Linked DNA regions of Thiocapsa bogorovii. The protein of the gene in region 1 interacts with the protein of each later gene in a pairwise test. Links are inferred from orthologs where the notes say so. Each region holds a gene or a part of one and is shown in the gene's direction. Other genes may lie near its edges.

The links.
Region 2: the proteins of LT988_RS09225 (region 1) and ftsB interact in binary tests that used the Escherichia coli proteins (3 or more experiments, as listed by UniProt). The link is inferred for Thiocapsa bogorovii from one-to-one orthologs.

The regions. Positions count from the first base shown.
Region 1 is NZ_CP089309.1:2,031,307-2,034,433, reverse strand. Bases 129-3,127 are described here. They hold LT988_RS09225 (cell division protein FtsQ/DivIB), read left to right. Parts: upstream 129-1,230; coding sequence 1,231-2,025; downstream 2,026-3,127. Other genes in these bases: ftsA (cell division protein FtsA), read left to right, coding at 2,032-3,127; LT988_RS09230 (D-alanine--D-alanine ligase), read left to right, coding at 303-1,238; murB (UDP-N-acetylmuramate dehydrogenase), read left to right, coding at 129-306. In the rest of the region: more of murB, read left to right, coding at 1-128. UniProt on the Escherichia coli protein: Essential cell division protein. May link together the upstream cell division proteins, which are predominantly cytoplasmic, with the downstream cell division proteins, which are predominantly periplasmic. May control correct divisome assembly.
Region 2 is NZ_CP089309.1:4,310,796-4,313,651, forward strand. It holds ftsB (cell division protein FtsB), read left to right. Parts: upstream 1-1,202; coding sequence 1,203-1,511; downstream 1,512-2,856. Other genes in the region: eno (phosphopyruvate hydratase), read left to right, coding at 1-1,141; ispD (2-C-methyl-D-erythritol 4-phosphate cytidylyltransferase), read left to right, coding at 1,508-2,218; ispF (2-C-methyl-D-erythritol 2,4-cyclodiphosphate synthase), read left to right, coding at 2,319-2,792; truD (tRNA pseudouridine(13) synthase TruD), read left to right, coding at 2,794-2,856. UniProt on the Escherichia coli protein: Essential cell division protein. May link together the upstream cell division proteins, which are predominantly cytoplasmic, with the downstream cell division proteins, which are predominantly periplasmic.

The DNA.
Region 1 (3,127 bases):
CGGATCCGCGAGCTGCTCGACCGGCGTGCGCAGACACAGCCCGTGGGGCTGCCGAGCTGCGGATCGGTGTTCCGCAATCCGCCCGGCGATCATGCGGCGCGCCTGATCGAGGCGGAAGGGCTTAAGGGTTATCGGATCGGCGGCGCTCAGGTGTCCGAGAAGCACGCGAACTTCATCATCAACACGGGCGAGGCCAGTGCCGCGGACATCCGCGAGCTGATCGACCTGGTGCAGCGCCGGGTCGAGGACGCCACCGGCGTCAGACTGGTGCCCGAGGTCAAACACATCGCCGGAGAGCATTCATGACACCAGAGAAGATCCAGGCGCGCGCTCGGTTCGGCAAGGTCGCAGTACTCCTCGGCGGGCGTGCGGCGGAACGCGAGATCTCGCTCAAGAGCGGAAGTGCCGTGCTGGCGGCCCTGCTGCGTCAGGGTATCGATGCCCATCCGCTGGATCCGGACGAGCGTGTGCTCGAAGACCTACGCACCGGCGGCTTCGATCGCGCCTTCGTCATCCTGCACGGGCGCGGTGGCGAAGACGGCCAGATCCAGGGTGCCCTGGAGACCATCGGGATGCCCTACACGGGTTCCGGTGTGCTGGGCTCGGCGCTCGGCATGGACAAGTATCGCTGCAAGCTGGCATGGACCGGGTGCGGTTTGCCCACAGCCGCCTCGGTGTTGCTGCGCACGGACGCCGATCTGGCAGCCGCAGAGGCGCTTGGCTTCCCGCTCATGGTCAAGCCGGTCCACGAGGGATCGAGCATCGGCATGGCGCGTGTCGAGGACATGGCCTCGCTGGCCGATGCTTGGCGCGCGGCCCGCGGTTACGATGCCCTGGTCCTCGCCGAACGATGGATTCATGGCGCCGAGTACACCTGCGCCGTGCTCGGGGGGGATGCGCTCCCCATGATCCGACTCGAAACGCCGCACGCCTTTTACGACTTCGAAGCCAAGTATCGGGCGGACAGCACGCGTTATCACTGCCCCTGCGGTTTGCCCGAAGTGGAGGAGTCGCGGCTGCAGCGACTCGCGCTCGACGCCTTCGAGGCCACCGGGGCGAGCGGCTGGGGACGGGTCGACCTGATGGTCGACGGGAGCGGAGAGCCGTTCCTGCTGGAGATCAACACGGTCCCGGGCATGACCGACCACAGCCTGGTCCCGATGGCTGCTCGGGTGGCGGGGCTGGACTTCGATACCTTGGTGTTGCGAATCCTGGAGACGAGTCTCGACCGTGGTTGACCCGGCTCACATCACTCCGACGGTCGAGGAAGTGCGTCCACGTCGCTCCGGGCGTTGGCTCGCTCTCGTCGGGTTCCTTCTGATCTCGGTCATGGCGAGCGGCATTTGGCTGCTGGGCCTTTGGGAGCCGCAGTTGTTGCCTGTGCGCATCATCGCCGTGGAGGGCGAGCTGCATCACCACTCATCGCGCTTGTTGCAGGAGACCATCAGCGAGCGGCTGCGCGGCGGCATCCTAACGGCCGATTTGAAGGATCTGAAGCAGGCCGCCGAGGACTTGGCCTGGGTCGGTCACGCTACCGTGCGACGCGTTTGGCCGGATCGGCTGCAGGTCGAGGTCGAGGAGCACCGCCCGATCGCGCGCTGGAATCGCGACGGTTTGGTGACGGCCGAGGGCATCGTTTTTCGGCCCGGCACGGGTACGGTCCCGGCGGGTCTCCCGCTGCTCGAAGGCGAGGATCGACGTGCGCCGGAGGTGGTGAAGCGCTATGTGCAGTGGCGCGACGATCTGATGTTGATCGGCCATCTCATTCAGTCGCTCTCCGTCGACCCGCGGGGGGCGTGGCGCGTCGAGCTGGTCATGGGTGTCGAGTTGTATCTCGGCACGGAGGACATCGATCAGCGACTTGCGCGCTATATCGCCAGCGCGACACAGTTGGAGGCGGCCGGTCAGCCGCTGGTGGTGGACCTGCGCTACAGCAATGGTTTCGCCGTGAAATGGGCAGCGAACGCCGAGCCGCAGGCTCGTGCGACAACGGATCGCCAGAGGCGATCCGGCAAACGAGGATGAGACCGGATGTCGAGACGTAACGACAAGAATCTATTGGTGGGCCTGGATATCGGCACCTCGAAGGTGGCCGCCTTGGTGGGCGAGCTCAAGGACGACAACCAGATCGAGATCATCGGCATCGGCACACACCCCTCGCGGGGTCTGAAGAAGGGCGTCGTCGTCGACATCGAGTCGACCGTCCAGTCGATCCAGCGTGCGGTCGAGGAGGCCGAGCTGATGGCGGGCTGCGAGATCCACTCGGTCCATGCCGGGATTGCCGGCAGCCATGTGCGCAGCCTCAACTCGCACGGCATCACCGCGATCAAGGAGGTCGAGGTGACCCAGGCCGACGTCGACCGAGTCATCGATGCGGCACGGGCGGTGGCGATCCCGGCTGATCAGAAGATCCTGCACATCCTGCCGCAGGAATTCATCATCGACGATCAGGAGGGCATCCGCGAGCCGATCGGGATGTGCGGCGTGCGGCTCGAAGCCCGTGTGCATATGGTCACGGGTGCGGTGAGTGCCGCCCAAAACATCGTCAAGTGCATCCGGCGCTGCGGGCTCGAGGTCGACGATCTGGTGCTCGCTCAGCTCAGCTCGAGTTACTCGGTGCTCGGCGACGACGAGAAGGAGCTCGGAGTCTGTGTCGTCGACATCGGCGGCGGTACGACGGATCTCGCCGTCTTCACGGACGGGGCGATTCGCCACACCGCGGTGATCCCGATCGCCGGCGATCAGGTCACCAACGACATCGCGGTCGCACTGCGCACGCCGACGCAGCATGCCGAGCTGATCAAGGTCAAGCATGCCTGTGCCCTGGCACAGCTGGCGGCCAACAGCGAGTCCATCGAGGTTCCGAGCATCGGGGATCGACCGCCGCGCAGACTCTCGCGCCAGACGTTGGCCGAGGTGGTCGAGCCGCGCTACGAGGAGCTCCTGACCCTGCTGCACAACGAGCTGCGGCGCAGCGGTTTCGAGGATCTGGTCGCGGGCGGCGTCGTGTTGACCGGCGGCAGCTCGAAGATGGACGGCCTGATCGAGCTGGCCGAGGAGGTTTTCCATATGCCGGTGCGGCTCGGGGTCCCGCAGTACGTGATCGGGATGGACGAGGTCGTGAACA
Region 2 (2,856 bases), 2.3 Mb from region 1 along the record:
CGAGGCCCTCGAGCTGCGCGACGGCGACCGCTCGCGGTTCGGCGGCAAGGGCGTCCTGACGGCTGTCGCCAACATCCAAGGCGAGCTGCGCGACGCGGTCGTCGGCATGGAGGTCGGCGACCAGGAGGCGCTCGATCGCGCCATGATCGCGCTCGACGGGACCGACAACAAGGCGCGTCTCGGCGCCAACGCACTGCTCGGCGTCTCGATCGCCGCCGCGCATGCCGCCGCACAGGAGAAGGCGTTGCCGCTCTTCATGTCGCTCGCGACGGGGCCCTATCGTCTACCCGTGCCCATGATGAACATCATCAACGGCGGGGAGCACGCGGACAACAGCGTGGACTTTCAGGAGTTCATGATCCTGCCGGTGGGCGCACCCAGCATCCGCGAGGCGGTGCGCTACGGTGCCGAGGTCTTTCATGCGCTCAAGTCCGTTCTGCACGGGCGCGGATTGGCCACCGGTGTCGGCGACGAAGGCGGTTTCGCCCCCGATTTGCCCTCGAACGAGGCGGCGATCGAGGCGATCCTGGAGGCGATCCACAAGGCGGGCTTCAAGGCCGGCTCGGACATCTATCTCGGTATGGACGTGGCGGCGTCCGAGTTCTACGCCGACGGCAAGTATCATCTCAAGGGCGAAGGCCGCACGCTCGACTCCGACGGCATGACCGATCTCCTGCTCGAGTGGGTCGAAAAATACCCCATCATCACCATCGAGGACGGCTTGGCCGAGGGCGACTGGGACGGCTGGAAGCGCCAGACCGAGCGTCTCGGAGGCAAGGTCCAGATCGTCGGCGACGACCTCTTCGTCACCAACACCAAGATCCTGCAGGAAGGGATCGACAAGGGCATCGCCAACTCCATCCTCATCAAGGTCAATCAGATCGGCACCCTGACCGAGACCCTGGAGGCGATCGCCATGGCGCATGCGGCCGGCTACACGGCGGTCGTCTCGCACCGCTCGGGCGAGACCGAGGACACCACCATCGCCGATCTGGTCGTCGCGACGGGCACCGGCCAGATCAAGACCGGATCGCTTTCGCGCTCCGACCGGGTCGCCAAGTACAATCAGCTGATGCGGATCGAAGACCAGTTGGGCGACGAGGCCACCTATGCGGGTCGCTCTGCCTTCAAGTGGCTTTGATGTTTGGCAGGCAGGGGCCGGGCGCCTCCTTCCCCTGCTGTCGACACCGAAGATGCCGTCCATGCGCATCCTGATCCTCGTCTTGATCCTCTTGCTGGCTGGCCTGCAGTTTCGGCTGTGGGTCGGCGAGGGGAGCTTGGCCGAGGTGCATGGGCTCAAAAACGAGATCGCGGCTCAAGAAGAGGAGCTGGTGCGCCTGCGTGCACGCAATCAGGAGCTCCAAGCCGAGGTGATGGACCTGCGCGAAGGGGTCGAGGCCTTGGAGGAGCGCGCGCGTCGCGATCTGGGGATGATCAAGCCTGGCGAGATCTTCATCCAGATGATCGAGCGCAAAGCACCGGAGAAGACGCCTCCGGAGGCGAAACGATGAGTCCTTCACGTGCCTTATGGGCGGTGCTTCCCGCCGCAGGGGTGGGACGTCGCATGGGCAGCGCGACGCCGAAGCAGTATCTCGATCTCGCCGGCCGCGCCGTGATCGATCATGCGTTGGATCTCTTCGTGGCCGACGTGCGGATCCGGGGCGTCGTGGTTGCCCTGGATCCGACCGATCGCTACTGGGGGGCAACGGCCTATGCCGAGCATCCCAAGGTGACCCGCGCCAACGGCGGTGCCGAGCGTTGCCATTCGGTCCTGAATGCGCTCGATGCACTGGGTGCACGCGCCCATGCCGAGGATTGGGTATTGGTGCATGATGCCGCGCGCCCCTGTTTGCGCCCGGCCGATCTCGAGCGGCTGATCGAGGCCCTCATCGAGGACGAGGTTGGCGGCCTGCTCGGCATCCCGGTGCGCGATACCATGAAACGGGCCGAGCCGGACGATCGCATCGGCGCGACGGTCGATCGCGCGTCGCTCTGGCACGCCTTTACACCGCAGATGTTTCGTCTCGGCCGGTTGCGTGCCGCATTGACCGATGCGTTGGCCGCCAACCATCTCGTGACCGACGACGCATCCGCCATGGAGCGCATGGGTCACGCCCCGCGCCTGATCGAAGGTCATGCCGACAACATCAAGATCACGCGCGCCGAGGACCTCCCGCTCGCCCGCTTCTACCTGCAACAGCAGGGGCGGCTGGGCTAATCCAAACTCTCAAGAGCCTCCGGCCTCCGGCCTCCGGCCACCAGCGCGCGAGCGCACAGGTGGCCGGAGGCCGGAGGCCGGAGGCTGGAGGCTGTTGAACATGCTCATCGGTCAGGGTTTCGACGCCCATCGTTTCGGCCCCGGACGCCCACTGGTGCTCGGTGGCCTGGAGATCCCGCACGACCAAGGGTTGCTCGCGCACTCCGACGGCGATGTGGCCATCCACGCACTCTGCGACGCCCTGCTCGGTGCAGCCGGGCTCGGCGATATCGGTCGGCATTTTCCCGACACGGACGCCGCCTTCGCCGGGATCGACAGCCGCATCCTGCTGCGGCGCGTGATCGCGAGCCTCGCCGAGCGCGGACTCTCCGTGCACAACGCCGATCTGACCATCATCGCCCAGCGTCCCAAGCTGGCGACCCATATTCCCGAGATGTGTGCCCGTCTCGCCGCCGACATGGGCTGCGACCCCGCGCGTGTGAACGTGAAGGCGACCACGACCGAGCAGATGGGGTTTACGGGCAGGGGCGAGGGCATCGCGGCGAGCGCCGTCGTCCTTTTGGCGGACACCTGAGGTGTCGCTGCCGATCTGGAGTCCGGTCGACGCCCTCCCCGGTGCTTACGGCGCTCCACTGGCT